Regions from separate parts of the Streptomyces montanus genome, predicted to be linked through region 1. Evidence: riboswitches for the same ligand, from Rfam matches in the RefSeq annotation. Region 1 holds a riboswitch; each other region holds the start of a gene.

Region 1 (7,497 bases):
CGGCGCACGTCATGGTTTCGACTACACGGACGACGCGGCGACGGCGGCGATGCTCGCGGAGCGACGACGGGCGTTGCGTGCCTGTGAGCGGGGGCCGTTGGTGTGGCTGGGTGCGCTGACCCTGACCGTCGGCGTCATGTGGCCGTTCCTGGGTCCTGTGGTGCCTGCCTTCTCCGGTAAACCGGTACTGGCGTTCGGCCCGGCGGGTCCGCTGCTCGTTGTGGCGGTGGCTGCCCTCACGCTGGTACGGCAGCGCTGGAAAAGGGAGTTGCTGGACGCGAGGCTCGCGGGCTACCGCGAGGTGCTCGGGCTGGCGCGGGCCCACGGGGTGCCGGTGACTCATGTGCCGGGGTGGCTGGTGGGGCGGTCGTTCAGCGGTGACCGGGAGACGGTGCCGATTCCTGTGTATGCGGAGGTGGAGCCGTCGCCTGGCGGACCGTCGTCAGAAGGGCTGTCGTACGAAGGGTCGTCGTCCGAAGGGTCGTCGCCCAGAGGAGAAGCAGAACCGTCGACGGCGCCGGACGTTCCCACAAAGCCCGCGTCGGTGATGTCGTACGAGGCCATGGCGGACGAGGGCGGCTGGCACGACGAGACAGGGTGGCTGCTGCTCTTCGCGGGGATCGTCGCTGTGGCGTGGGCCGTCTCCTCGGACAACCCCCTCGGCTACCTGGCGGCCCTCGTCGCCGTTCCGGTCGCCATCTCGATCTGGGTGGCCGGTAGCCGCCAGGGCCGTGAGAGGCAACGCCTCCGGGAGGCGGCTGTGGCGTACGTACGCGCGCTCTCCGCGGCCCAGGCGGCGGGGGCACGCGTCCCCGAACTGTCGCCGGTTCTGCAGAAGTTGCTGGAGGAGGAGACGGAGAAGGAGAAGAACCAGGCGGCCTGAGGGCTGTCGGCCCTACTCCCCCGCCAACCTCTCCCCCGCCAACCTCTCCTCCGCCAACCCCTCCTCCGCCGCCCTCTCCTTCGCCATTCGCCTGAGCACTCTCTCGGACGGCTGCGCGGGACACGGCGGGAGCGGCGGTGGGGGACGATGGCCGAGCGAGGCGTCCAACTCCCACTGAAAGTGCTCGAAGTTGGCCAGCGCGAACCAGCCGCACGGCTCGCTCCGCTCCGGGATCAGCCGGTACGGACCGCTGTCGCGGTGGGATGACGGGGGGCGACGGGGGCAACGGGGGCGACGCGCCTTCGAGTTGGAGAGTGAAGACATCTCCCGGCACATGCTGCCGCCGCTGCCCTTTCATCTTCACCAAGGGCATGCTCAGTCCCTGAGCCGAGACGACGCGAACTCGAGGAGTTCTCCGAGCCCGATCTCACGGGGGGTACCGGGCCGCGCGCCCCACTCCGCAAGCAACCAAGTCCCGTGCCACTCAACCCGCCACACCCCTCCATGACGGTTCTCGAACTCGACGAAACTGCCGCCCGCGCCTTCCATCCACTCGATCTCCTCCACAAGCCGACGCGGTTCGGTGAAGCCCCTCCCGGGATTGGTGCTTCGGCCCTTGGTCCGGGTGTTGGCGTACCGCATCCTCAGGAAGGGCAGCGGCTCCCGATCGAGGTTGTTCAGGCGGAGCATGCGATAGCGGGTGATCGCTTCGTCGAGCGTCTCCTGACCGGAGAACTCACAGGCGTACGCCGGGAATGTCAGCCGGACATGCGGCGTCAATTCCGGGTGCTGGACGTGATAGAAGTCGTGCACTTCGGGGGCTATACCGACAACCGCGTCGAACCCGTGACGACCAGTCGGCGTCCGGAACCCCTCCAGCGCACCGAGATACGGATTCCGGGCGAAGATCTCCTTCTCCCTCTCGCGGGCGAACTCCAGGGTGGCCACGGCCAGTTCGTGATCGTAGGAGTCGCGACCGCTCAGCTGGAGCAGCCGCGTCCCGTCGGCGGAGAGCGCCCCGGCGAACTCGATCCCCGGCACCGGCGACCAGCGCCAGGCTCCGTCGAGCCCGGCGATCTGGGTCACATTGCGAAAGCCGGCGACAACAGCCGGAAGGTCCACGGTCTGAGGGTCCACGACCCCACCCTACGAGCGGGCGGAAAACCCGTACGGATATCGTCCTGACCTCCTCCGCCGGAGCGCGGTACCTCCCGCTGATCATCCATACGAGTGAGCCAGCGGCATATACCCGTCCGGCCTGATCGGCGGTCATTAACGTCCGCCACATGGTCAGCTCATCCCACGAGGCGATGCACCGCATCTTCCAGGAGGACCCCGGCGCCTTCGCGCGGACCTTCCGGGCCCTCGATCTCCCCTTCCCGGACCCGGTCGCGGTGTCCCTCATGCCCACCGACCTCACGGAGCAGCCCTCGCGACACTCTCCGCCATCACTCATGGCAAGGACGACAACGCCACTGCCATCCTGAAAGCCCTGGCCGCCGCTTTGAAAACCGTCGACGAAGACACCGCGAGGATCTTCGCCGAGCTCACCGAACTAGGCCTCGGGACCGCCCCGGCCGCCAAGACCTGGAGGCACTTGATGTCCGTCGACCTCTCCTTCTTCCGCTCGGAGACCTCCCAGCGCCTGCGCGCCGAGGGCCGCACAGAGGGCCGCGTAGAGAGTCATGCCGAGGACATCCTGCTGGTCCTGGGCGAGCGCGGCATCGACGTCCCGGACGAGGTACACGCGCGCATCACGAGCTGCACCGACCTGGAAATCCTCCGAGCCTGGCTCAAGCGCTCCCTCACGGCTGCCACAGCGGAAGATCTGTTCGTGGATACGAAGGCCTGACGAACGGCGGTGAAATGCCGGCCCCCCCCCCGCCAGGGGGGCCGGCATGACGACCTCTGGGCTTGATCAGTAAGGCCCGTTGACGTTGTCGATCGAGCCGTACTTGTCGGCGGCGTAGTTACAGGCCGCCGCGATGTTCGCGACCGGGTCGAAGGGGTCGTTTGCCGTACCGGGCACGTGGTAGGCGGCGAAGGTCGGATCGATGACCTGCAGGAGGCCCTTGGACGGCGTCCCGGCCGCGGCGTTGGAGTCCCAGTTGTTGATGGCCTGGGGATTCCCCGACGACTCGCGCATGATGTTGCGGTAGATGCCGTCGTAGGTGCCCGGGATCCCGTTCTTGGCCATGACGTCCAGAGCCTCCTTGATCCAGCCGTCCAGGTTGTTCGTGTACGTCTTCGCGGCGGCGGGAGCGGCGGCTGCCGCCGCCGCGGGCTTGGCGGGGGTCGCCGAGGCCTTCGGGGCCACAGGTGTCGCTTTGGCCTTACTTGTAGACGTTTGTACCTTTTTCGTGCCGAGTGTCAGCGTGAGGCCTGGGTAGATCATCGCCGGGTCGTTGCCGATGACCGCGCGGTTGGCCTTGTACAGCTTCTTCCAGCCGCCCTTCGTGTGATGCTTTCGCGCGATCTTGAACAGCGTGTCGCCCGGGACCACCTTGTACGTGATGAGCCTGACATCCGGAACCGCGACTTTCGCCGCTTTTGCGAACTGCGCGACCTGCGCGACCTGCGCCGACTCGGCGGCGTGGGCGCCGGTCGCCCCCGCGATCGGGAGCGCGAGCGCGACTCCGCCCGCTCCCGCGGCGACGATGCCACGGGTGAGGGGGTGGATTCTCTGACGACGGTGCTTACCTCGTGCGGGCATGACGATTTCCTCTCCGGCGCCTGCGAGGTGAGCTGTCGGGTTCGGGCTGGAGATGCCCGGCCGCACGGTGCGTGCGGCTTCACCCCAAGCCGTTCCGGTATCCGGATCGGCGATTACCTGGGTCCCCCGCTCCTGCCGTAGCGCGTGGATGGATGGGTTCCGGGGCGGCGGCAGGATTCGGCGATCCGCCCGGATCGACGAGAACGTATGCGAGAGCACACAGCAGGAACAAGCCCCGAAATCAGGTCGAGATTCGCCCAACCCGGTCAGAACGAAGGGGCAAATCACCCGATTACGTCGCGGCACAGAACTCAACTTGCCTTCCGCAAAGGCAAAGTAGCCAGACGCGCCACAGCGCCCGATCCGCCCGAACGTGACTCATTTCACGCGATCAAGCGCAACCAAGCACAACCAAGCGCCTGTAAGTGCAGCCAAAGCGGCAATCAAGTCAACTCGGGCATTACGCTCCAAGCACCCAAACAGCCATGCCTCATGGGCGGAGCCCGCCGGACCTCCGCCGGGGAGAGATCCGTGTCCAGGTCGCCACCGGAGAGCCGCCCCACCCCCGGCCCGAGTCGGGCTTGAAGTGGCGGCCGAAGCCCCGGCGTTCGGGAACGCCTGTGCCCCGCGCAGTGAAAATACGGCGCAACGCCCGCCATCTTGGCGGTATTTCTATAGTTGAGCCGCAAGTGGCGGCCACCCCGCACAGCAGCCAGAGAGGCGCCTCTATGCAAAGCACGGCCGACTTCATTGCGGATACCTATGAGCTGGGCACTGGATCGTGGACGATGACACCGGTCACCCGTGGCGCGCTGGGGCAGATCTGGAAGTTGTCCGGGAATGGCACCTCATGGGCAGTGAAAGAGCTCCTCTTCGGCTGTGACGAGCGGCAGGTCCACCGGGAATCCACACTGCGGAACGCCACGGAGAAGCTGGGGATCTCAGCGCCACGGCTCATCCCGAATCGCAACGACGGATACGTCTCCCAACTCACCCCCGCACTGGGCGGGTCCTATGTGAAGCTGTACGACTGGGTCGACGGAACCGAGGCAGACGCGTCTGATCCGGACCTCCTGAGCTGGTGCGGCCGGACCCTGGCCGTCCTCCACAGAGCCGGAGAGGGCGCCAGCGAGACACCGGACTCCTGGTATGAACAGTGCCACCAGGAGGCCGACTGGGCAGAGCTGCACAAAAAAGTTCGCCCGGCCGCCATGCCGTGGTCGGACGCGCTGGGCCGGTTCATCGCCACTTCGGCGGTGGAGATGGCCCACCATGTGACTCCGTCCGCCCCAGATGATGTGGTGACGTCCCATCTCGACATGCAGCCACGGAATGTCCTGGTCGGTCCGACTGGACCGGTTCTCCTCGACTGGGACAACGCCGGTTCCATATCGGCGGAACGCGAGCTCGCACGTGCCGTATACGTCTGGGCGGGCGGGAACCACTTCCATGCCGATTCCGCCCGGCGATTGGTGCGCGCCTATCTGGGCGCCGGAGGCAGCGCGGTCATCAAGAACCTGGAATCGTTCTCGATGCTTTTCGCAACGGCCTTGAACTACGTTTACGTGCAGGCGGAGTGTGCGGTCGATCCGAACGTGACTGCCGAGCAGCGTGAGTTCGCGAGCAATCAGGTCGTCGCTTCTCTGCAGAACTTTCCAGACCTGACTGCGGTCTCCCGATTGGCAGAAGCTCTCGAGACCGAGTGGTGATCGAGGAGTTCCTCCAGGGCGCGGGCGTAGGCGCGGAACCCTGCTCTGCCCCTCTCGGGCGCGCTCGAGTCGGGGCGGAGGATGCCCGGTAGGAAAGCGACCCTCCAGGTCCTGAAAACGCTCGTCGGAGTATTTCGCCCCGTCCCGTCCGCCAGGTCGACCGCGATCCCGAGGATCTCGGCGACCTCCTCCGCTCCCTGCTGCGCTTCGGTTCCCGCGGTGAGGGCCCCGCTGATCAGCGCTTGCAGGAAGTGTGTGAGCTGCAGGTCCGCACCCATGTGGCACATGCGGCGCACTGTCGCGGGCTCTTCGAGTTCTTCCCGGCGTTCCGGAACCCCTTCGACGCCGCCGGACCAGAGAAGCAGGAAGGGCGCCGCCACTTCGTAATCGCTGAGCCATCCCAGGTCGTCGTTGATCGCCATGGCCGCGTCGCTGAAGCCACAGACCGTGCGGATGCCGTTCAGCAGGCGATCCACCTCGTTCTGCCGGCGTGTCAGAAAGTCGCCCACCGACACGTCAGGAAGCGCCCAGGTGCCGGTGGCGCGCACGGCCCCGATCTCCACGATGCCGCCGAGCGGGCCGAAGATCTCGCGCGCGAGCCTCGCCTCCGGGACAGAGTAAGGGCGAGGGCCAGGGGGGTCACCCGGCGTCGAGGAACCCGTCTGTCCTGCCACCTGCTTCAGGACTGGTAGGGCTGCTGCTGCGGCTGCCCGTACGTCTGACCGCCGTGGCCGCTCGCGCCCTGCGCGTGCGCCTGCAGCTGCTCAGCCTGTTCCTTGGTCACCTTCTGCTCCGCACCGCAGAAGGTGCACTGCGTCGCGTACTTCGTGGAGAACGGAAACAGCGGCACGAAGAACAGCGTGAACTTCGTGACGCGCTTCTTGAGCGTGTGCGCGGCGGGATTGCCACAGTGGCCGCACATCAGCGTCAGTATCGCGAGCTGGTACAGGTATCCCCTGGTGCCGAAGATGATCATGTTGGTCCCTCTCGGGTCAGTGCCTGCCGACCGAGTGCCGGCGAGCAGCGAGGCGCGGTCACGAAGCACAGTCTCGTACACGTCGACCGACCGAGAGAACGTACGCCCCAGGTACCGACCATCAGTCAGGCAAGTTCGCGTTCGAGGAGGCACAGAAAGCCGGCCAGGTCGGAGGCGACGACCTCGCACGGGATCGCACGAAGCCCGAGCCCACGTCCGGAAGGCTGACCAGAGCCACGGCACGATAGAACGTGAGCAGATCCTCGGGTACGCCCTCGACGCCGGCGAGTTCCTCGGCGCCAGATGTGCCTGGCCCATTCACCGATCCGCTCGATACGGATCAATCAAGTCCTCCAACGCGTGAGCATGTTTCCTGAAATTGACTCTGGCTCCCTCACATGAGCGTGCATCGGGACGCAAGATGTCCGGCAGGAAGGTGACGCGCCAACCATCCGAAAGGTGTCCGACGCCACCCGCTCGCTGTCGACGCCCAGCAACGAACCCGCCCTACGCACAGCAGCGAGAACGAGTACCGATGCCGCCTCAAGGCCAGGACCTCGCACTGTGGCAGCGCCCACCAGAGCATGCATGAGAGTGGCCAACTGCAGGGTCACCACCCATGCGAACCATACGCCGCAGCACGGCAGGGTCATCGGTGTCAGGGGGATAGCGTTCGATGCATCCTGAGTACAGCATCAAACTCCCAGCCGTCACCTCACGATTGTAATTCCCCACAGCGGAGCGAACACGTCGTAGCCGAGCCCCGTTTCCGAACTCGGCGCGCGCCTTTCCGTCATCGCAGCAGACCCGTCCAGTAGTTCCACGCACCGACCACGGCAGGCAAGGAATCAGCGCCTTCCCTCTCAGGGGAGTTTCGGAATCAGATCCAACCAGGCGTCCAGATGCCGGCGCTCGGATCCGTCCTCAAGGTGACCCACGATCGCTGTCAACGGAGTCAGAATGTTCTTGACTTGCCGCAAAGAACAGATCTCCTCCACCGGAAGCCTCCGCCAGTCGTCGGCGGCTCGGGAGATATCCTCCCGGCTCTTCCCCATCACGCCGACCGCGCAGGAGAGCACCTCGGCCGGATCTCGCACGGAGCCGTTGCCCCCTGCCCCGAAGGTCTTGATCAGGTAGGACCTGGACAGCACTTCCTCAGCCACCGAGTCCACCCTGGAAACCCCGCCCTCGGAATGTTTACGCCGGGCTGCCTCAA
Region 2 (7,497 bases), on a different contig from region 1:
TCGCCGTAGGCGCCCGATGATCGCAGCCCTGCCGCACCCGAGCATCGCAATTCAGACGGGTACGGACGTGTCCACCTCGCTCCGACCGAGCAGGAGTTGGGGTCAGTGGCGGGATGCCGCCGGACTCTCACGCCGAGAGCGAAACCGCCTTTGACCTGTTGCTCATCGCCAACTCGTGGGCCATGCTCCCCACATAACGTCTTGTACGTCCTGTACATTTTTTGCAGGACGCACTCGGAGGAGGCATGTCATGACCCGACCGTCCGCCCGCTACGTCCTGCCCGAGTTCACCGAACACACGAGCTCGGGACAGCGGACCATGGATCCGTACGCGAAGCTGCTCGAGGAACGGATCGTCTTCCTCGGGACGCCGATCGACGACACGTCCGCGAACGACGTGATGGCGCAGTTCATCCACCTCGAGCACCAGTCGCCGGACCGGGACATCTCGCTGTACATCAACTCCCCCGGCGGCTCGTTCAGCGCGATGACGGCCATCTACGACACGATGCGGTACATCACCTGCGAGGTGGAGACGGTCTGCCTGGGGCAGGCGGCGTCGGCCGCGGCGGTGCTGCTGGCGGCAGGCGCGCCGGGCAAGCGATCCGCGCTGCCGGACGCGCGCATGCTGATCCACCAGCCGTCGCTGTCCGAGCCGGTGCAGGGCCAGACGTCCGATCTGGCCATCCAGGCCGAGGAAATGATGCGGACCCGCACGCTGCTGGAGGAGATGCTCGCGCGGCACACGGGCCGGAGCCAGGAGCAGATCAGCGCGGACATCGAGCGCGACAAGATCCTGGACGCGCCGGCGGCGGTGGAGTACGGGCTCGTCGATCAGATCATCCCCAGCCGCAAGGCCTCGCGCCCCGACCCCGGCGCCAGGTGAACCGCCGATGCTCCCACCGGAGTTGCCCCCGATGCCGGCCCTGACCCGCGCGGAGGGCGAACTGATCGACCATTACCTGGAGGTGGTCGATCTCCTGGGCCGGATCAACCCCGCGCGCCCCGGCGACACCTACCGCGGCCTGCGCGCCGCGCAGGCACTGGTCAGCAAGGCCACCGCGCTGCGCGAAGCGCTGGCGCTGATGCACCAGCGGGGTGAGCACGAGGTGCACGCCCCCACCCTGGCGCGGGCATTGCGGGTCCTCGACGGCGAACGCCGCGCGGCTCGCGTCGCTTTGCCGTCCGACTCCGACAGCTGACGCACACGGACCGGCCCGGAGCCCCGCAGGTGTCTGACGAGGCGTCCGGGCAAGGTTTGAAACGGACCAAATGGTGTACCCCCGAACGCCGTAGCCGGGGGTCGTTCCAGAGGCCCATGCGAGTTGCTCAGCGCGCGTACCGCTGAGGCGGAATCAGGCATTCCTGTGCTGGTACGGGGGCCCTCGACCCTCTCGACGCCCTGGCTGAAACGGGGCTGTCCACCCGAACAGGTGAGTGGTGAGTAACCCCACAAAACGCCGATTCTGTTCGGCTTTTCCGACGTTCGTGCGTCAAGATCCCTTCCGACGACAAGCCCCCGCCACAGCGGCGGGGCGGTCCGGGCGGACGCCGAGTCCTGCCGCCGCCCGGATGACGGGTCGACAGAAGTGGATCGGCAGGAGTGGAGGACCCAAGCACGACGGGCCGCCGGAGAGATCCGAGTGGCCCTTGGGGTGAAGCCGCACACGCGGCCGGGCAACTTCGCCAGCCCGAATCCGACAGGTCATCCTTCACAGGCGGCTGACGAAGGGTTGCGCATGACTGCGCTCAATCGAGTCCCGTCGCTGCTTACCAGGGCCGGTACCGCATCGGCTCTCACCATCGCCGCCGTTGGCGGCAGCATCGTGGCCCCCGGCTTCGCGTCCGACGCCGAAGCGGCCACCCCCGCGACGAAGGCACTTCAGGTGGCGGCCTCCAAGAAGGGTTCCCCGTACAAGTGGGGAGCCACGGGGCCCAAGCGCTTCGACTGCTCCGGCCTCACGCTGTACTCGTTCAAGAAGGCCGGCAAGTCACTGCCCCGCACCGCCGCGGCGCAGTACAACAAGACGCGCCACATCTCCGCTTCGAGCCGCAAGCAGGGAGACCTGGTGTTCTTCCACTCGGGCCGGAACGTGTACCACGTCGGCATCTACGCCGGGAAGGGACGGATCTGGCACTCCCCGAAGACCGGGGACGTGGTGAGGCTGCAGAAGATCTGGACGAAGAGCGTCTGGTACGGCCGGGTCAGGTGATGCGCCCGTGGGATGGCGGCGTTCAGCTTCGGCGCCGCCGTCCCACGCGGCGGGCGTGATGCCGGCCGTTGATTGGTTACTCATTCATGTATGACCGACCGTCACGCCAGCGACCGCCCCAACGACCGTCATCCCCCCGGCCGTCAGCCCACCGACGGACCGGCCACCGGCCGTCAGCCCACGGACGGACCGGCCCCCGACAGACAGGCCGCCGAGGAGCGGCACGAGACGCGGCTCGAACGCGCCGACCGCAACTTCAACGAGCTGCTCCAGGAACTGAGGGTCACCCAGACCGGCGTACAGATCCTCTTCGCGTTCCTGCTGACCCTCGCGTTCACCCCGCGCTTCCCGTCCCTCGACACCATGCAGCGCGCCACCTACGTCACCACGCTGCTGCTCTCCGTGCTGGCCGCCATGCTCTTCACCGCCCCTGCCGCCCTGCACCGCCGGCTCTTCCAGCAGGGGGCCAAGCCGCAGCTCGTGACCGTCTCGTCGCATCTCGCCCAGCTGGGGATGGCGGTGCTCGCGCTCGCGCTCGCCGGGTCGGTCCTCCTGGTCGTGGATGTGGCGGTGGGCCGGGTCGGAGGGATCGTGGCCGGTGCCGGCACGCTGGTGGTGTGCCTCGGACTGTGGGCGCTGGTGCCTGACATGATGCGACGTCGCACCGGCCGGAACCCGGAGGACTGAGGCCTGCAACGCCGGACGGCCCTAGTCGGCCGTCACGGGCTGGACCGGTGCCTCCCACGGCAGCATGATCGACACCGTTTTACCCCCCTCGCGGGTGGGCCGGATCGTCAGCTTGCCGCCGCACTCGGCGGTCAGCCAGCGGATGATCACCATGCCGCGGCCGTTGTCCTGCTGGACGGCCGCGGGCAGACGCTTCGGAAAGCGGGGATGGCTGTCGGTCACGCCGATGCACAGCTGTTCGTCACGGTCGAGCGTGACGTCCACCGTGAAGGTGGGCGACTGCCCGAGGGTGTGCTGCACGGCGTTGGTGGCGAGTTCGGACACGATGAGCCGGACGGTGTCGGCGATCTCCGTCTCGGGTGGAAGGCCCCATTCGGCAAGGACGTTGGCGACATAGGTACGGGCGGCGGAGACCGAGGCGGGATCGCTCGGCAGAGTGACGGATGCTTCCAGGTGGTCTGCCATGGCGTCGTCGTCCCTTTCCCACGGGACCGGAGTCCGACACGGAGCGGATGATTCGAGTACGGTCCCGGACTGGTGCTGCGCGCCACACTGCCACTACCGCGCGGGTCTCGGTGGCGATCCACCGAGATATGCATATATCTGTCGCTCGAAGCGGTGAACTCTGCGACGGCCGACCGTATTTGGGCGGGTGACCGGGGCTTCTTTCGGACGGGTGACCGGGGGGTTCTTCTACCGTCGGCGTGACACCGGGCGTTATAGCGTCGGCTCGACGGTCGGAAGGAGACGGCCATGAAGAACGGTCCCGCGGTACGCCGCCGAAAGCTCGGCGCGGAGCTGCGCGCTCTGCGTGCCCATGCGGGCCTCACGAGCAGCGAGGCGGCCAGGATGGTCGGCTGGCACCAGTCGAAGGTGAGCCGGATCGAGACCGGCCGCAGCAAGGTCAAACCGGCCGACGTACGACTGCTCCTCGACGCCTACGACGTCCAGGACCCGGATCTGCGCGAGTTGCTCGTCGTCCTGGCGGGCTCCGGCGAGGGCGGCCGGGACCACTGGTGGCACGCCTACCGGGGCGTACTGCCACCCACGTACCGCGACTTCATCAGCCTGGAGTCGCAGGCCTGCGCAATGCGCACGCTGGAGAACTCCGTGGTCCCAGGGCTGTTGCAGACCCCGGAGTACGCGCGCGAGGTGACGCGGGCCGCCCTGGACGGGCTGCCGGACGGCAAGGTCGACGCGCTCGTGGAGGTACGCCTCGCCCGCCAGGACGTGCTGCGTTCGAACCCGCCGCTCCACCTGAGCGCGGTCCTGGACGAGGCGGTGCTGCGCCGTACGGTCGGCGGACCCGAGGTGATGTCACGGCAGTTGAAGCACCTACGGGACGCCGCGCACCTGCCTCACGTGCGCATTCAGGTGCTGCCGTTCGGTGTTGGGGCCCATGTCGGGGTGACCGGACCTTTCGTTATCTTCTCTTTTCCGAACACATCTGATCTGGATGTGGTTGTTCTCGACCACTTGACGAGTAGCCTCCATCTCGAACGGAAAGAAGACCTCCATGCCTACAGCGAGGCCTTCAACTCCCTTCAGGTGAACGCCCTTTCCCCCGACGAATCGTTGGGGTTCATCGACGGGATAGCTGACACCGCATAAAGGAGGCACCATGTCCGCCCTGCCTCGGTACGTACCTTCGAGCTTCCATCTGCCCGGTGTGCTGTGGCAGCGCAGCAGCCACAGCACCGGAATGAACAACTGCGTCGAGACGACCCGGCCGGGCTCCGGCCCATGGACCGGTCTCGTCGCCGTGCGCGACTCGAAGAACACCTCGGGTCCCGCCCTGCTCTTCGCCCCCTCGGCCTGGGAGGGCTTTATCGCCGCACTTCACTGATCACACGAACGGCACGGTCGATCTGCCCGCCGGTGAGGTCCGCGCGGGCGGTCAGCCGCAGCCGTGAGATGCCGTCCGGCACCGACGGGGGACGGAAGCAGCCGACGGCCAGTCCGGCCTCGCGGCAATCCGCGGCCCAGCGCACGGCCTGCTCCGGGGAGGGTGCGCGCACGGAGACGACGGCGGCGTCCGGCCGCACCGCCTCGAGGCCCTCGGCCGTCAGGCGGGCGTGCAGTTCCGTCGCCACGGCACGCGCGCGTGCCGCCCGTTCGGGCTCCCGGCGCAGCAGGCGCAGGGCCGCGAGGGCGGCGCCCGCCGCCGCGGGGGCCAGACCGGTGTCGAAGATGAACGTACGGGCCGCGTTGACCAGGTGCTCGATGACGCGGGCCGGACCGAGGACGGCACCGCCCTGGCTGCCGAACGACTTCGACAGCGTGACGGTGGCGACGACATCGGCCGCGCCCGCGAGCCCGGCCGCGTGCGGCGCGCCCCGGCCCCCCTCACCGAGGACACCCAGGCCGTGCGCGTCGTCGACGACCAGACCGGCGCCGAACTCCCGGCAGACACCCGCGAGTCCGGTGAGCGGCGCCGCGTCGCCGTCCACCGAGAAGACCGTGTCGGACACGACGACAGCGGGACCGGAGTGCGTGCCCAGCGCCTTGCGCACCGCCTCGGGGTCGGCATGGGCGACGACCTGCGTGGTGCCGCGCGCGAGACGGCAGCCGTCGATCAGCGAGGCATGGTTGCCCGCGTCCGAGACGACGAGGGAGCCGTGCGGCGCCAGCGTGGTGACGGCGGCGAGGTTGGCGGCATAGCCCGAGGAGAAGACGAGCGCGGACTCGAAGCCGCAGAACTCGGCGAGCTCACGTTCGAGTTCGGCGTGCAGTTCGGTGGAGCCCGTGACGAGCCGGGAGCCCGTGGCGCCACCGCCCCACTCCCGCGCGGCGCGCGCGGCGGCCTCGGTGATCTCGGGGTGCCGGGCCAGGCCCAGGTAGTCGTTGCTCGCGAGGTCGAGGAGCGGGGTGTCCGCGGGGCGCGGGCGCAGGGTCCGAACGAGCCCGGCCCGGCGACGCGCACGCGCCTGTTCGTCGATCCATGCGAACGGCGATTCCGCCATGTGTCCTCCGGGCCATGAAGATGCGCTTTTTGTAGGCACTGCACAGACCCTAGCGGGCTGACCAGCCACCCAGGGTGTGGAAAAAACCACACGTCGAACGGCCTCTGTTGTACGAACTCTCCTTTGCCCGGCGCGGTCGGATAGGCCAGGATCGGACCCTATGGACCTGCTGAACACGCTGGTGGACAAGGGGCTTCGGCGCGAGGTGCCGACCCGCGACGAGGCACTGGCCGTACTGGCCACCTCCGACGACGAACTCCTCGATGTGGTGGCCGCGGCCGGCAAGGTAAGGAGGCAGTGGTTCGGCCAACGGGTGAAACTCAATTATCTGGTCAACCTGAAGTCGGGCCTGTGTCCCGAGGACTGCTCCTACTGCTCGCAGCGCCTCGGCTCCAAGGCGGAGATCCTCAAGTACACCTGGCTGAAGCCCGACCAGGCCTCCGAGGCCGCGGCCGCCGGGCTCGCGGGCGGCGCCAAGCGGGTCTGCCTGGTGGCGAGCGGGCGCGGCCCGACGGACCGGGACGTCGACCGGGTCTCGGACACCATCAAGGCGATCAAGGACCAGAACGAGGGCGTCGAGGTGTGCGCCTGTCTCGGTCTGCTCTCCGACGGCCAGGCCGAGCGGCTGCGCGCGGCGGGTGCGGACGCGTACAACCACAACCTCAACACGTCCGAGGGGACGTACGGGGACATCACGACCACCCACACCTACGCGGACCGTGTGGCCACGGTCCAGAAGGCACACGAGGCAGGCCTGTCCGCCTGCTCGGGCCTGATCGCCGGGATGGGCGAGACGGACGAGGACCTCGTCGACGTCGTCTTCGCGCTGCGCGAGCTGGATCCGGACTCCGTTCCGGTGAACTTCCTGATCCCCTTCGAGGGCACTCCCCTCGCCAAGGAGTGGAACCTCACCCCGCAGCGCTGTCTGCGCATCCTCGCGATGGTCCGTTTCGTCTGCCCGGACGTCGAGGTGCGCATCGCGGGCGGCCGCGAGGTTCATCTCCGTACGATGCAGCCGCTCGCCCTGCACCTCGCCAACTCGATCTTCCTCGGCGACTATCTGACCAGTGAGGGCCAGGCGGGCAAGGCCGACCTGGAGATGATCGCGGACGCCGGGTTCGAGGTGGAGGGGACGGACCAGGTGACGCTGCCGGAGCACCGGCTGGCGGCGGGCGCTTGCGGCTCTTCGGAGAGCGCGGGCTGCGGTGCGCACGACGGGGGCGGTGTGTGCGGTTCCGTTCCCGCCGAGAAGGTCTCCGAGGCGCGTACGGACCTGGTCTCCGTACGCCGCCGGGGTGCCGGAACGGATCTCGCGCCCAATGCCTGACCTGCCCGTGCTTCCCGTACGCGAGCTGCTCGACCTGGACCGGCGGCACGTCTGGCACCCGTACGGGCCGATGCCCGGCCGGCAGGAGCCGCTCGTCGTGGAGTCGGCGAGCGGCGTACGTCTGAAGCTGCGCACGGCGGATGGCGTCGACGACGAAGCCGAAGTCGTGGACGGCATGTCGTCGTGGTGGTCCGCCATCCACGGCTACAACCACCCCGTGCTCAACGACGCGGCGCGCGACCAGCTCGGGCGGATGAGCCACGTCATGTTCGGCGGGCTCACGCACGAGCCCGCCGTGCGGCTGGCG
Region 3 (7,497 bases), on a different contig from region 1:
GGCGGGCGGCGCGAAGGCGCTGGAGACGGCATGGTTGCAGCAGTACGGCGTGGCGCCCGAGCGGCTCGAGGACAACCTCCGCGTCCAGATCGAGGCCCAGAAACTGGCCACCGGGCTCGGCACCGACACCAGCCAGCCCGCGTTCTGGAAGGCCCTGTCCGACGCCTCCAAGAAACTCGACGTCGACCTGAACCCGCGCTACGGCACCTGGGACGTACAGAAGAGCAGCCGCGTCGACGCGAAGCTGCCGTGGCTGCGCGAGGTCACGCAGGCGGGGAGCCAGGGGACGGCGTAGCCGCCGCGGGGCCCGCTGTGGACAGGTGAGCTCACCATGGACGGCTGAGCCCGCTGTGGACGGGTGACCTTGTTGTCAGTGGCGTGGGTTACGTTCGGTGTGTGAACGCATCCGACCCTGGGCGCATCGTCCTGCTCACCACCAGCCACCGTGTCGCGCCCGGACTCCTGTCCTGGCCCGCCTGGCAGGCGCTGCACGGCGCCGACCGCGTGCTGTGCGCGGACGGCGCACACCCCCAGCTGCCGTATCTGCGCGAGGCGGGCGTCAAGGTCGACGAGGCCGCGCCGACCGCCGAGGAGCTCGTCGACGCCTGCGCCGGCGGGCGCACGGTGACGGTGGTCGCCACGGGCGAGGGCGAGCCGCACCTGACGGACGGACTGGCCCGCATGGCCGGCTCCGGGCGCGTGCAGATGCCCGACCTCGAACTGCTCCCCGCGTCGTACGACCTCCCCGGCGCCCGGCTCCTCGACCTCGTCCAGGTCATGGACCGCATCCGCGCCGAGTGCCCCTGGTCGTCCCAGCAGACCCACCAGGGCCTCGCGAAGTACGGCATCGAGGAGGCGTACGAACTCGTCGAGGCGATCGAGGAGGGCGACCGGCACGAGCTGTGCGAGGAGCTCGGGGACGTCCTGCTCCAGGTCGTCTTCCATGCGCGGATCGCGGAGGAAGGACGCCCGGAGGACGGCGCGGAGCCGTTCTCCATCGACGACGTGGCGGGCGGCATCGTCACCAAGCTCATCCACCGCCATCCGCACGTCTTCGGCGACGAGACCGCCGAGACGCCCGAGGAGGTCAAGGAGCACTGGTTGCGCACCAAGGCCGTCGAGAAGCAGCGGACCTCTGTGACGGAGGGCATCCCGCTCGGCCAGCCGGGCCTGGCGCTCGCCGCGAAGCTCGCGTCCCGCGTGCGCACGGCGGGACTTGAGGTCCCCCTGCCGCCGGGAGAGGGCGTCGGTTACGAACTGCTCGCGATGGCCGTGCGCGCCGAGGCGGAGGGCGTGGACCCGGAGGCAGCGCTACGGGCGGCGGCGCGGGCGTATCGGGACGCGATACGGGAAACGGAGTCCTGAGACCGGCCTCACACCGGCCCTCACACCGGTCCTGACACCGCAGATCAGCCTCACGTCGACCCTCCCGATACCGTCAAGGAGTGACCGAAAAGCCAGCCCGGACCTCCGTCGGCAGCACGCCCCCCGAACTCTTCACCTGGGAGTTCGCCACCAACCCCTACCCGGCGTACGCCTGGCTGCGCGAGCACGCCCCCGTGCACCGGACCAAACTGCCGAGCGGAGTGGAGGCCTGGCTGGTCACCCGGTACGCCGACGCCAAGCAGGCCCTCGCCGACGCCCGCCTCTCCAAGAACCCCGCACACCACGACGAACCCGCACACGCCAAGGGCAAGACCGGCATCCCCGGCGAGCGCAAGGCCGAGCTGATGACTCATCTGCTCAATATCGATCCGCCGGATCACACGAGGCTTCGGCGGCTCGTGGCCCAGGCGTTCACACCACGCCGCGTGGCCGCATTCGCCCCGCGCGTACAGGAGTTGGCCGATCACCTCATCGACCAGTTCGCGCACAAGGGCAGCGCCGACCTCATCCACGAGTTCGCCTTTCCCCTCCCCATCTACGCCATCTGCGATCTGCTCGGCGTCCCGCGCGAGGACCAGGACGACTTCCGCGACTGGGCGGGGATGATGATCCGGCACGGGGGAGGGCCGCGGGGCGGGGTCGCGCGGTCCGTGAAGAAGATGCGCGGCTATCTCGCCGAGCTCATCCACCGCAAGCGCGCGGCGCTCCCCGAGGAGCCAACCCCCGGCGAGGACCTCATCTCCGGTCTCATCCGCGCCTCCGACCACGGCGAGCACCTGAGCGAGAACGAGGCCGCGGCGATGGCGTTCATCCTCCTGTTCGCGGGGTTCGAGACCACCGTCAATCTCGTCGGAAACGGCACATACGCGCTCCTCACCCATCCCGAGCAGCGGCAGCGGCTCCAGCAGTCCCTGGCGGTCGGCGACACGGACCTCCTCGCGACCGGCGTCGAGGAACTGCTCCGGTACGACGGGCCGGTCGAGCTGGCCACATGGCGGTTCGCGACGGAGGCGGTCACCATCGGCGGGCAGCGCATCGAGGTCGGCGATCCGGTACTCGTCGTACTCGCCGCCGCCGACCGCGACCCCGGGCGGTTCGACGCCCCCGACACCCTTGACCTCGGCAGACGCGACAACCAGCACCTCGGCTACGGGCACGGCATCCACTACTGCCTCGGTGCGCCCCTGGCCCGTCTGGAGGGCAGGACCGCGCTCGCGACGCTCCTCACCCGTCTCCCTGACCTGCAACTCGCCGTCGATTCCACCGATTTGCGGTGGCGGGGAGGGCTCATCATGCGTGGGCTGCGCACATTGCCGGTGAGCTTCACCCCAGCTCCGAGCTGATAAAACGTCAGCTCTGTGATCTTCACGTGATCTGCTCTGCATCTACTTGTGACAAGCGTTCGACTGCGGATAGGTTCACGGCTCAGTGCAGACCTCACCCGTCGCTCTAATCCCTGCCGTCACGCGAAAGGCAACCGCATGCTCTCCGGGAACGGTCGTCACCGTCGCCCCCGTCAGGCCCCGGCTCTCTTCGTCGCAGCCGGAGTGACCGGTTCGGCCATCGCGATCCCCCTGCTCGGCGCGACCGGCGCCAGCGCTGCCAGCGGTACGACCTGGGACGCGATCGCGGACTGCGAGAGCGGCGGATCGTGGAGCGCCGACACCGGCAACGGCCGTTACGGCGGGCTCCAGATGACCCAGGAGACCTGGGAGCAGTACGGCGGCCTCGACTACGCCGCGAGCGCCGACCAGGCCAGCCGCTCCCAGCAGATAGCCGTCGCCGAGAAGGTCGTCGCGGACAAGGGCGCGAGCGCCTGGGCGACCTGTGGGCTCGTCGCGGGTCTGACGCAGGACTCCGGCGCCGCCGATGTCGACACGGGTGTGGCCGACGACTCCGCTTCTTCGTCCACCGATTCGGGTTCGGACTCGACCTCGGACTCGACCTCGGACTCGGACTCGGGTTCTGGCTCTGGCTCTGATTCCACGAAGTCCGATACATCAGACACGTCTGATGGGTCCGACAAGTCCGATACGTCCGAGTCCTCCAGTGATGCGACACAGGACTCCGGCAGCGGCGCCAACTCCGAATCGTCGAGCGGCGACAGCACGTCCACCGGTACGGCGAAAAGCGGCGAAACCGGTCGCCATCGCGGGGGCAGTGCCGAAGAGGGCGCCGCGGCCTCGCGTGCGGGCGACTCCGCCGGCCGGCACGCCTCGCGCGGCGGCACCGTCTCGCGTGAGGCGGTCGACGGCACGTATGTGGTCCGCCCCGGAGACAATCTCTGGGCCATCGCCGACTCCTTTGACATGGAGGGTGGATGGCCCGAGCTCTACGCCGAGAACAAGCAAACCGTCGGCGCCGACCCGGACCTCATCCTCCCCGGTCAAAGGCTTGAACTCGGCAGCGAGTAACTGCTCCCCAAGCCGTCGAATCAGGCGAAAAGTAGCGGCAGTTCGGGGCGAATGTCCGGTTTGATGAAAGTGAGACATGGCTCTCAAAGACCCTGATCGTCTTTGGAGTTCGGCGGATCGCGTGTTTACGGTCGTGATCGCTCGCCACAGCGGGCCCCGTCGGACGTCACGCCGAATCCTGCCAACGGCCGTACGGGAACAGTCGTCGCGTCAAGCGCCGTAGGCAGGAGCGGGGGACCCAAGGTAAGCGCCCTCCCCGGTCACCGAGACCGGAGATGGCTTGGGGTTAAGCCGCGCGCAAGTCGCGCGGCCGGGCAACTCACTCGGCCCGAACCCGACAGCTCACCTCGCAGGCGTCGGTGAGGGGATCTCTCCATGCTGCATTCCGGCACGGGCAAGCACCGCCGCCCGACCAAGACCGCTCGTATCGCCACGCTCGCCGGTGTCACCGGCGCCGCCATCGCCGTTCCGCTGATGGTCTCCGGCACCGCCTCCGCCGCCAGCGCCTCCGAGTGGGACGCCGTCGCCCAGTGCGAGTCGGGAGGCAACTGGTCCATCAACACCGGCAACGGCTACTACGGCGGCCTGCAGTTCTCGTCCTCCACCTGGGCCGCGTACGGCGGCACGCAGTACGCCTCCACCGCCGACCAGGCCTCCAAGGCCCAGCAGATCCAGGTCGCCGAGAAGGTCCTCGCGAGCCAGGGCAAGGGTGCCTGGCCGGTCTGCGGCAAGGGTCTGTCCGGCGCGTCCCCCTCGGGCTCCGGTGCCGCGCAGGAGAGCACCCAGCAGCAGAGTGCGCCGGCCCAGGAGGAGCGGGCCTCCCGCTCCCAGGAGCGCTCCGCGCCCAAGACCGTCGAGACCCCGACCGGCAAGAAGGTCAAGAAGGGCGACGGCGAGTACAAGGTCGTGAAGGGTGACACCCTCAGCGCGATCGCCTCGGAGCACCACGTCAAGGGCGGCTGGAAGAAGGTGTTCGAGCTGAACGACGACATCATCGACGACGAGAACTTCATCTTCCCGGGTCAGCAGCTGCACCTCAGCTGACGTTGACGCCGCGCCCCTGAGGCGCGGCCTCGACGCGGAAACCTCTTCGTGGAACCTCGGCTTGCTCACAGCCCTCTCATAAGAGGGGCCCGCAAGCTGAAGGAGTCCTCCCGGGAGCGCTTCCGTTCCCGCTCTCCCCGCCCCGGTGCGTGTTCCCCCGCATGCACCGTGGCGGGGCTTTTCTTTCTCTGTTCTCCCCCCATTTGTTCCGTTCTGGAACAATGTGTACCCTCAGTTCCGTCCATGGGGTGGTCGGACGGCTGGCCGATCTCCCGGAGCCGGTTAGGCTCATCTCGCGGAACCGCCGCGGCTCCGCGCATGCGGGCCGAGCGCCCGTGTACCCGCGTCACATCCCAGAAGGAGATGCTCGTGCCGTCCATCGACGTCGTCGTAGCCCGGGAAATCCTGGACTCCCGAGGCAATCCCACGGTCGAGGTCGAGGTCGGCCTCGACGACGGCAGCACGGGGCGTGCCGCCGTCCCGTCCGGCGCCTCCACCGGCGCATTCGAAGCTGTCGAACTCCGCGACGGAGACGCCGGCCGCTACCTCGGCAAGGGCGTCGAGAAGGCCGTCCTCGCCGTCATCGAGCAGCTCGGCCCGGAGCTCGTCGGCTACGACGCCACCGAGCAGCGGCTGATCGACCAGGCGATGATCGACCTGGATGCCACCGACAACAAGGGCTCGCTCGGCGCCAACGCCATCCTCGGCGTCTCCCTCGCCGTCGCGCACGCCGCCTCCGAGGCCAGCGACCTCCCGCTCTTCCGCTACCTGGGCGGCCCGAACGCGCACCTGCTGCCCGTTCCGATGATGAACATCCTGAACGGCGGCTCGCACGCCGACTCGAACGTGGACATCCAGGAGTTCATGATCGCCCCGATCGGCGCGGAGTCCTTCTCCGAGGCGCTGCGCTGGGGCGCCGAGGTCTACCACACCCTCAAGAAGGTGCTGAAGTCCCGCGGTCTGGCCACCGGCCTCGGCGACGAGGGCGGCTTCGCCCCGAACCTCGGCTCCAACCGCGAGGCTCTCGACCTCATCCTCGAGGCGATCAAGGAAGCCGGCTACACCCCCGGCGAGCAGATCGCCCTCGCGCTCGACGTCGCCGCCTCCGAGTTCTACAAGGACGGCTCCTACCTCTTCGAGGGCAAGGAGCGCTCCGCCGCCGAGATGACCGAGTACTACGCCGAGCTGGTCGAGGCGTACCCGCTCGTCTCCATCGAGGACCCGCTGTTCGAGGACGACTGGGCCGGCTGGAAGGTCATCACCGACAAGCTCGGCTCCAAGGTCCAGCTCGTCGGCGACGACCTGTTCGTCACCAACCCGGAGCGCCTGGCCCGTGGCATCGAGGAGGGCTCGGCCAACGCCCTGCTCGTCAAGGTCAACCAGATCGGTTCGCTGACCGAGACCCTGGACGCCGTGGAGCTCGCCCAGCGCAACGGCTTCAAGTGCATGATGTCCCACCGCTCCGGCGAGACCGAGGACGTCACCATCGCGGACCTGGCCGTCGCCACCAACTGCGGCCAGATCAAGACCGGCGCCCCCGCTCGCTCCGAGCGCGTCGCCAAGTACAACCAGCTGCTGCGCATCGAGGAGATCCTCGACGACGCGGCGGTGTACGCCGGCCGCAGCGCCTTCCCGCGGTTTCGCTCCGCGAACCAGTAGGCACAGCGCTCCGCGAACCAGTAGGCACAGCGCTCCGCGAACCCGTAAGCACAGCGAGGGCTGAGCTCCGCACGCAGGGGCCACCGCCCCGTCGGGCGTACGTCCCCGTACTCGGTCCCGTACCGTGTGCGGGGACGTACGTGCGTGAAGGGGAGGCATTGGGATGGCCGTGAAGGACCGCGACCGGGACCGGTTCTCCACCGCGACCAGGCTGCGGCTGCTCGGCGAGCAGACGGCCGCCCGTGTCTACCGCTCCCAGACCAAGCGCCAGGCCCGCCGCTCCCGGCTGACGGGCCGGGCCGCCCTGCTCGTCCTCGTCCTCTGTTCCCTCGTCGTCGCCCTCGCCTACCCGACACGGCAGTACGTCTCCCAGCGCGCCGAGATCGCCGACCTCCAGCAGGAGCGGGAGCAGGCCCGCGAACGGGTGGAGCAACTGCGCGACCTCAAGGCACGCTGGCAGGACGACGAGTACGCCGAGCAGCGGATCCGGGAGCGGCTGCACTATGTGATGCCGGGGGAGACCGGCTACATCGTGATCGACCCCGACGCGGCGAGGAAGTCGCGTACGGACCAGACGGCGGCCGACCGCCCCTGGTACTCCAATCTCTGGTACGGCGTCGACAAGGCCGACAGCGCGGACCAGTGAACCGATGAGAGAGACACAGACCCAAGGCATGGAAACGCCCCCTCCTTCCACTCCGCGCACCGAGCCCACCGACGCGGACGTCGAGGCCTTCAAGCAGCAGCTCGGGCGCCCGCCGCGCGGGCTGCGTGCGATCGCGCACCGGTGCCCGTGCGGTCAGCCGGACGTGGTCGAGACGGCGCCGCGGCTGCCGGACGGCACGCCGTTCCCGACGACGTACTACCTGACGTGCCCGCGCGCGGCGTCGGCGATCGGCACGCTCGAGGCGAACGGCGTCATGAAGGAGATGACGGATCGGCTGGCCGAGGACCCTGTTCTGGCCGCCGCCTACCGTGCCGCCCACGAGGACTA
Region 4 (7,497 bases), on a different contig from region 1:
CCGCGTTGGTCCACAGGTTCTTGGGGCGGCGGCTCTCGTTGCGCTCGATGACCGCGTTGGCGGCGCTCAGGATCGTCTGTGTGGAGCGGTAGTTCTGCTCCAGGAGGATCGTCGTCGCGTCCGGGTAGTCCTCCTCGAACTGGAGGATGTTGCGGATGGTCGCGCCGCGGAAGGCGTAGATGGACTGGTCGGCGTCACCGACGACGCACAGTTCGGCGGGCGGGACGTCGTGCTCGCTGGGCGGGACGTCCACGGGGTGCTCGGAGGTGCCGACGAGTTCCCGTACGAGGGCGTACTGCGCGTGGTTCGTGTCCTGGTACTCGTCCACGAGGACGTGGCGGAAGCGGCGGCGGTAGTGCTCGGCGACGTCCGGGAAGGCGCGCAGGAGGTTGACCGTCGTCATGATCAGGTCGTCGAAGTCGAGGGCGTTCGCCTCGCGCAGCCGCGACTGGTAGAGCGCGTACGCCTGGGCGAGGGTCTTCTCGAAGCCGTCGGCCGCCTGGCTCGCGAAGTCCTCCTCGTCGATCAGCTCGTTCTTCAGGTTCGAGATCTTGGCGCTGAAGGACTTGGGCGGGAAGCGCTTCGGGTCGAGGTCCAGATCGCGGCAGACCAGGGCCATGAGGCGCTTCGAGTCGGCGGCGTCGTAGATGGAGAACGACGAGGTGAAGCCCAGCTTCTTCGACTCCCTGCGCAGGATGCGGACGCACGCGCTGTGGAAGGTCATCACCCACATCGCGTGGGCACGCGGGCCGACGAGCTGCTCGACGCGCTCCTTCATCTCACCGGCGGCCTTGTTGGTGAAGGTGATCGCGAGGATCTGGCCCGGGTGCACCTGCCGCTCGCCCAGCAGATAGGCGATCCGGTGCGTGAGCACACGGGTCTTCCCGGAGCCGGCGCCGGCCACGATGAGCAGGGGCGCGCCGGAGTGCACGACGGCCGCGCGCTGGTTCTCGTTCAGCCCCTCCAGGAGCGCCGCGGCGTCGACGTGCGGCCGCGGGGCGCCGTCGCGGTAGTACTCGTCCCGGCTCGGCGGCACGTCGAAGCGGCCGCCGAACAGGTCGTCCGGAACCGGCTCCGGCGCCTCGTCCTCGGGCGGCGGCGGGGGCTCTTCCTCGTGGGCCTGCGAGGGCTTGAGGTCCGCCAGGAAGCTGTCATCAAAGAGGCTGCTCATCGCTCTCCGAGTCTAGGCTCCCCCACTGACACCTCGCCGCCCCCCTGAGAACTCCACCAGAAACCGGAGCCGATCTCCCTGATCCGATCCCCAGAGCCCCCTCACCCTCCATCGCCGTTCTGTTACGTTCGGCGACGAACGGGGTAGAGAGCTCGTACGCGGATCTTGCGGCCACCGGGGAGGGCGGGCGCGGCGCACAGGTTGCACCATAAGTACCGTAGGTACCATGCGCCCCCCTGGGCGCGCGCATCGACGCCGAGGCCGCCCCGGGCCGGCCGACTCGGCACCAGTGCCCCGAAATCGGGAGAACTCCGTCAGCCAGGACAACTGGCCTCAGACCCTTCCGGATTGACCTCGAAGAGCTTCGGTTGAGGAAAAGGTCACGAAAACGTATCGGGCAATTCGCTCACCAACCTTCACAGGAGCCACACCCGTTGGCTAACTTTCCAGTGGGCCGCTCGACACCCACCGGCGAACGTCGCCGGGCCGTGCGGCCTCCGCTGAGTCCGGTACGCCCTTGTGGGCCGACGGAGCCGGGGACCCAACGACCTTGGGGTGAATCGGTCCAACTCCCTTGGGGGAGCAAGGACCGTAGGGCAAACCTTCCGGAGCACCCGCCCGAACCCGACAGCTAACTCGGTAAGCGGACGACGGAAGGAGTCGCCCTCGTGGCGTCGCACCGCAAATTGCGGACCCCCAGTAGTCCCATGGGCATACGGACCCCTGCCCTGGCCACCGCCGCCCTCACCTCGGTGGCCCTGCTCTCGCAGTCGGCGAACGCCGCGCCCGCCGCGGAGCCGAGGCCCAGCCTCGACGAGGTCCAGAAGAAGGTGGACGACCTCTACCAGCAGGCGGAGACCGCCACAGAGAAGTACAACGGGGCCAAGGAGAAGACCACAAAGCAGCGCAAGCGCGTCGACACCCTCCTGGACGACGTGGCCGAGCGCACGCAGAAGCTCAACGAAGCGCGCGAGGAACTCGGTGAGTTCGCGTCCGCGCAGTACCGCACCGGCGCCTCCACCCCCGGTACCGCGACCATGCTGCTCGCGGACGACCCGCAGGACTACTTCGACCAGACCCAGCTGATGGACCGGCTGACCAGCCGCCAGAAGCAGGCAGTCGACGACTACACCACGCAGCAGGCCGCGACGACGAAGAAGCGTCAGGAGGCCGCGGAGAGCCTGGAGACGCTCACCAAGACGCAGAGCACCCTGAAGAGCTCCAAGGCGGAGGTCCAGCGGAAGCTCGCCGAGGCGCGCGAGCTGCTCTCCCAGCTGACCGCCGAGGAGAAGGCGCGGCTCGCGGAGATCGAGAGGAAGAAGCAGGAGGAGGCCCGGCGCAAGGCGGAGGAGCTGGCGCGGCAGCAGGCCGCTGCGGAGGAGGAGAGGCAGCGCCAGGAGCAGCAGGCCCAGCAGGACTCCACGAGCACCTCCGGCTCGGGCAGCACCGCGGGGACCGGCACCTCGACCTCGACCTCCACCTCCAAGGGCGAGAAGGCGCTCGCCTTCGCCGAGGCCCAGACCGGCAAGCCGTACGTCTGGGGCGCGACCGGCCCCGACTCCTACGACTGCTCCGGTCTCACGCAGGCCGCCTGGAAGGCCGCCGGCGTCACCCTCCCGCGCACCACCTGGGACCAGGTCAACGCCGGCACGACGGTATCGGTCGCCAACGCCCAGCCCGGCGACCTGATCTTCTTCTACGACGACATCAGCCACGTCGGCATCTACAAGGGCGACGGCATGATGGTCCACGCCCCGAAGCCGGGGGCGTACGTCCGCGAGGAGTCGATCTACTACATGCCGATCCACAGCGTCGTCCGCCCGGCGTGAGCCACGCGCGCGTGCGGGCTTTCATGCGGCACGCGCGCGTGGGCATCACCTGGTGACGCCCTGGCCCCGGCGAGGGCGGCCGCTTTCAGGTCCCTGTCAGGTCCAGAGAACCGCGATGAAGATGTTCGCGATGGTCAGGCCGCCCACCAACCCGAACAACCCCTTCTCCACCGTCTCCTCGTCCCGCTTCACGTACACGAGCCCGAGAATCACGATCAGCAGCGCCAGCTTCACGCCGATCTTGATGTTGTTGACGGGCTGGTCGTCGGCCTGGTTGAGGCCCACCAGGACGACGCCGGTGACCAGCATGGTCAGGGCGCCGTGAAGCATCGCCGGGCTGAAGCGGGCCGTTCCCTCACCCATCGCCTTCATCTGGGTGAGGAAGCCTCCGAGGAGTGAGGCGATGCCGATGATGTGCAGCGCCACGAAGAGATGGATGAGTACGTCCATGACGCCGGAGCCTAATCGGAGGCTCTGAGGCCGCCTCGCACGGCCCCCCGCCTCCCTCGGCGGGCCCATACCAGCACCGCGCCTGCCCCGCTTGCACAACGGCCGCATCGGTCACCGCTCCTCGTCAACTCGCCGGCGGCAGGCCAGGATCACGGTCGCGAACGTTCACTGCGCGACTCGCTCCCGCCAGTTCCGTACATGGCGTTACCAACCCCTCACTCTCAGGTTTAGCGTCCTTCACCAGGTGACCGGCTTCCCACCCACCGCCCGGACCAGGGCGGCAGCCGGACACCACCGCCGAGAAAGGTCCGGCGGCGGCCCGCTCCCCCTGTGCGGGCCGCCGCCGGACGTGTGACCGGCCCTCGGGCCGCCGCCGGGGACGTATCCACGCCTCGGCGGTCGTACGGAAGGACGTGGAGTCCAGGTGGCAGCGCACCGCAAGCCGAGACAGCGCTCATTGGCCGGGGGTACGACCCGCACAGCCTTCACGATCGCGCTCGCGGGCGCGGCGAGCGCGACCTCCTTCGACGGGGCGGGGCACGCGGAGCCGCAGCTGACGCCGGATCAGGTGAAAGCGAAGGTCGACAAGTTGTACCAGGAGGCGGAGGTCGCCACCGACAAGTACAACGGGTCGAAGGAGAAGGCCGCCAAGACGGAGCGACGGCTGGACTCCCTTCAGGACGAGGCCGCGCGCAGGACGGAGCGGCTCAACTCCGAGCGGGACGCCCTGGGTTCGGTGGCCGCGGCGCAGTACCGGGACGGAGGCCTCGACCCCGCGTTGCGGCTCATGCTGTCGTCGGATCCCGATCAGTACCTGGACGGGGCCGCGTTCGCCGAGCGCGCCGGGAGCCGGCAGGCGACGACCGTCTCGCGCGTACGCAAGGAGCTGCGCGAGATCGAGCAGTTGCGCGGGGCCGCGCAGGTCGAACTCGCCTCGCTCAAGTCCCAGCAGGCGGATCTGAGGCGGCACAAGACCGCGGTCACCGGGAAACTGGGCGAGGCCCGGCATCTGCTCTCCCGGTTGACGGCGGAGGAGCGGGCGCGGATCGGGGCGGACGACGCCACCACGGCGCGCGCCTCGCGTTCCGGGTCGGCCCCGCACGACCCGGGCTCGACCACGGCGGCGCCCAACTCGCGTGCCGCCGCCGCGATCTCGTACGCGTACGAGAAACTCGGCAGTCCGTATGTGTGGGGCGCCACCGGGCCGGACGCCTTCGACTGCTCGGGGCTGACGCAGGCCGCGTACCGCTCCGCTGGCATCTCCCTGCCCCGGACGACGTACGCCCAGATCGACTCCGGCACACGCGTCTCCCGGTCCCGGCTCCAGCCCGGGGACCTGGTGTTCTTCTACTCGGGCATCAGCCATGTGGGGCTCTATGTGGGCAACGGGCAGATGATCCACGCGCCCAATCCTTCGGCGCCGGTGCGGGTGGCTCCGCTGGACGAGATGCCGTTCGCCGGGGCGACCCGGGTGGTGTGAGCGGGTGCAGCGGGGTGGGGTGGGGTTTTCTTTCCCCAACCCCACCCCCTTCCCGAAACAGGGGGCTGCGCCCCCAGGCCTCGGGGTTCGTATGTCGGCTGCGGGCCTGTTGTGGCTGGTCACGCAGTTCCCCGCGCCCCTGAAGGGGCGCGGGTCAGCGGAGCTCGCGCAGGGCCTCGCCCACCATCGCCACGCCGTCCTCGATCGCCGATGCCGGGGTCGCCGCGTAGCCCAGGAGCAGTCCCGGTGGGCCGTCCGGCCGCTGGCGGTGCCACGAGAGCGGGTGCACCTTGACGCCACGGGCCAGCGACGCACCGGCGAGATCCGTGTCCCTCTCGTCGCCCTCGAACGTAACCAGGAGATGCAGCCCGGCCGCCGCGCCGTGTACGACCGCCCCCGGCAGGTGCGCCCGTATCGCCGCGATCATGGCGTCCCGACGCCGCCGATGACGCCGCCGCAGCAGTCGCAGATGCCGCTCCAGCTCCCCCGACTCCATCAGCCGAGCCAGCACGAGCTGCGGCAACACCGCATTGCCGAGATCCGCGAACCGCTTCGCCGCCACCAGCGCGTCCCGGTACCGCCGCGGCGCCACCACCCACCCCATACGCAGCGCGGGCGCGAGCAGCTTCGACACGCTCCCCATGTAGCAGACCCGTTCCGGCACCATCGACCGCAGCGCGGGTACGGGCGACCGGTCGTAACGGTGCTCGGCGTCGTAATCGTCCTCGACGACCAGGCCGCCCGCCTCGGCCCACCGCATCAACTCCCGGCGCCGCGCGCCCCCGAGCACGACCCCGGTCGGAAACTGATGAGCCGGTGTCAGCAACACCGCCCGGTGATCGGCCAGTTCGGATACGAGCACGCCGTCGCCGTCGACCGCCACAGGCGGCGTACGAAGCCCGAGGTTCCCCAAGTGCTGGCGGATCCCCAGCGACCCCGGATCCTCCACGGCGATCTCCCCGGCCCCCTCCTCCCGCAGTACACCGCCCACCAGCGCGAGCGCCTGCGCGGTCCCCGCGACGATCAGCACCTCCTCGGGATCGACCCTGATCCCGCGATTCCGCCCCAGCCAATGCGCGACGGCCCGCCGCAACTCCACGGTCCCGCGCGGATCCCCGTACCCGAACCCACCGGCCGTCAGCTCCCCCAACACCTCACGCTCGGCCCGCAACCACGCCGCCCGCGGAAACGCCGCCAGATCCGGTACGCCGGGCGACAGATCGATGCGCGCGGGCGCGGTCCGGATCAGGTCGAAGACATCCTCACCCGGGGGAAGGCCGAACAGGTCGGTGGATCCGGGCCGTTGAGGTGCCAGTCGCCGGCTTGCCTCAGCCTCCACAGGCCCGGCGCCCGCCGGCCCGGAACCCACCGGCCCGGCGCCCACAGGCCCGGCCACCACAGGCCCGGCCACCACCACCGTCCCCTGGCGCCCCCGCCCCACCACATGCCCGTCCTCCGAGAGCCGCTGATACGCCTCGGTCACCACCCCGCGCGACACCCGCAACTCGGCGGCGAGCACACGTGTCGCCGGAAGCCGGCTTCCGAGCGGCAGCCGCCCGTCGGCTATCGCGCGCCGCAACTGCCCCGCGAGCCAGTCGGCCCGCCCGCCGAGCGGCGCGTCCCGTATGTCCAGCTGCAGGAAGTCCGAGCCGGCGGACGAGGCCTCACCCACCGGACCTCCGGCTATGGACCCGTCGAGGACAACCTCATTGGACCTGTCCATCGGACCATTCTCGGACAAGGCTCACCCCATGACCACCACCACACCCATCGACTACGTCCACGGCTACTCCGCCCACGAGTCCCGCCGCCTCGGCGACCAGGCCGACACCCTGGCGCAACTGCTCCACGCCGACACGGCCTACCCCGCGGGCAGCAAGGTCCTGGAGGTCGGCTGCGGAGTGGGCGCCCAGACGGTCCACCTGGTCGAAGCCAGCCCGAAGACGCACTTCACGGCGGTGGACATCTCGGCCGCCTCACTCGCCCAGGCCCGCGCCCGCGTCACGGCCCAGTTCCCCGAGGCCCGCGTGACGTGGCACCAGGCGAACCTCTTCGAACTCCCCTTCGCGGACGCCGAGTTCGATCACCTCTTCGTCTGCTTCGTCCTGGAGCACCTGGCCGCCCCGCGCCAGGCGCTGACCGCCCTCCGCCGCGTCCTCCGCCCCGGCGGCACCCTCACCGTCATCGAGGGCGACCACGGTTCGGCGTTCTTCCACCCCGACAGCCCGTACGCCCACGCCGCCATCGACTGCCAGGTCCAACTCCAGGCGGCATCGGGCGGAAACGCCCTGATCGGCCGCGAGCTGCACCCCCTCATCACCGGCGCCGGATACGACGACGTGACGGTCCGCCCCCGCACGGTCTACGCCGACCGTTCCCGCCCCGCCCTGGTCAACGGCTTCACCCGCAACACGTTCACCGCCATGATCGAGTCCGTGCGCGAGGAGGCCCTGGAGGCCGACCTCATCACCCCCACGGACTGGGATCGGGGCATCGCGGACCTGCACCGCACGGCATCCGAGGACGGCACGTTCCACTACACGTTCTTCAAGGCGGTGGCGGTGAAC

The links. A riboswitch is a leader RNA that binds a small molecule or an ion and turns the genes downstream of it on or off. The one in region 1 is predicted to bind cyclic di-AMP.
Region 2: linked by a shared signal. The riboswitch ahead of FE633_RS22050 (C40 family peptidase) and the one ahead of FE633_RS33335 (transglycosylase SLT domain-containing protein) in region 1 are both predicted to bind cyclic di-AMP.
Region 3: linked by a shared signal. The riboswitch ahead of FE633_RS41875 (transglycosylase family protein) and the one ahead of FE633_RS33335 (transglycosylase SLT domain-containing protein) in region 1 are both predicted to bind cyclic di-AMP.
Region 4: linked by a shared signal. The riboswitch ahead of FE633_RS19340 (C40 family peptidase) and the one ahead of FE633_RS33335 (transglycosylase SLT domain-containing protein) in region 1 are both predicted to bind cyclic di-AMP.

The regions. Positions count from the first base shown of each region.
Region 1 covers NZ_VBZC01000047.1:26,885-34,381, forward strand. Annotated here, with positions in the region: gene FE633_RS33320 (hypothetical protein) at 1-883, shown strand, start outside; gene FE633_RS33325 (hypothetical protein) at 1,259-2,020, opposite strand; gene FE633_RS49585 (hypothetical protein) at 2,170-2,370, shown strand; gene FE633_RS49590 (hypothetical protein) at 2,388-2,735, shown strand; gene FE633_RS33335 (transglycosylase SLT domain-containing protein) at 2,802-3,596, opposite strand; cyclic di-AMP (ydaO/yuaA leader) riboswitch at 3,599-3,749, opposite strand; gene FE633_RS33340 (phosphotransferase enzyme family protein) at 4,325-5,305, shown strand; gene FE633_RS33345 (hypothetical protein) at 5,224-5,853, opposite strand; gene FE633_RS33350 (zinc-ribbon domain-containing protein) at 5,985-6,281, opposite strand; gene FE633_RS33355 (hypothetical protein) at 7,145-7,444, opposite strand.
Region 2 covers NZ_VBZC01000024.1:5,790-13,286, forward strand. Annotated here, with positions in the region: gene FE633_RS22040 (ATP-dependent Clp protease proteolytic subunit) at 251-886, shown strand; gene FE633_RS22045 (hypothetical protein) at 894-1,202, shown strand; cyclic di-AMP (ydaO/yuaA leader) riboswitch at 1,572-1,736, shown strand; gene FE633_RS22050 (C40 family peptidase) at 1,740-2,213, shown strand; gene FE633_RS22055 (DUF6328 family protein) at 2,304-2,900, shown strand; gene FE633_RS22060 (ATP-binding protein) at 2,922-3,365, opposite strand; gene FE633_RS22065 (helix-turn-helix domain-containing protein) at 3,654-4,511, shown strand; gene FE633_RS22070 (DUF397 domain-containing protein) at 4,522-4,746, shown strand; gene FE633_RS22075 (8-amino-7-oxononanoate synthase) at 4,727-5,863, opposite strand; gene bioB (biotin synthase BioB) at 6,024-7,190, shown strand; gene FE633_RS22085 (adenosylmethionine--8-amino-7-oxononanoate transaminase) at 7,183-7,497, shown strand, end outside.
Region 3 covers NZ_VBZC01000080.1:3,476-10,972, reverse strand. Annotated here, with positions in the region: gene FE633_RS41895 (SurA N-terminal domain-containing protein) at 1-295, shown strand, start outside; gene FE633_RS41890 (nucleoside triphosphate pyrophosphohydrolase) at 379-1,365, shown strand; gene FE633_RS41885 (cytochrome P450 family protein) at 1,446-2,729, shown strand; gene FE633_RS41880 (LysM peptidoglycan-binding domain-containing protein) at 2,868-3,800, shown strand; cyclic di-AMP (ydaO/yuaA leader) riboswitch at 4,006-4,171, shown strand; gene FE633_RS41875 (transglycosylase family protein) at 4,176-4,844, shown strand; gene eno (phosphopyruvate hydratase) at 5,214-6,503, shown strand; gene FE633_RS41865 (FtsB family cell division protein) at 6,667-7,149, shown strand; gene FE633_RS47950 (DUF501 domain-containing protein) at 7,178-7,497, shown strand, end outside.
Region 4 covers NZ_VBZC01000020.1:2,412-9,908, reverse strand. Annotated here, with positions in the region: gene pcrA (DNA helicase PcrA) at 1-1,171, opposite strand, end outside; cyclic di-AMP (ydaO/yuaA leader) riboswitch at 1,660-1,832, shown strand; gene FE633_RS19340 (C40 family peptidase) at 1,840-3,000, shown strand; gene FE633_RS19335 (hypothetical protein) at 3,097-3,450, opposite strand; gene FE633_RS19330 (C40 family peptidase) at 3,875-4,930, shown strand; gene pdxR (MocR-like pyridoxine biosynthesis transcription factor PdxR) at 5,085-6,653, opposite strand; gene FE633_RS19320 (L-histidine N(alpha)-methyltransferase) at 6,682-7,497, shown strand, end outside.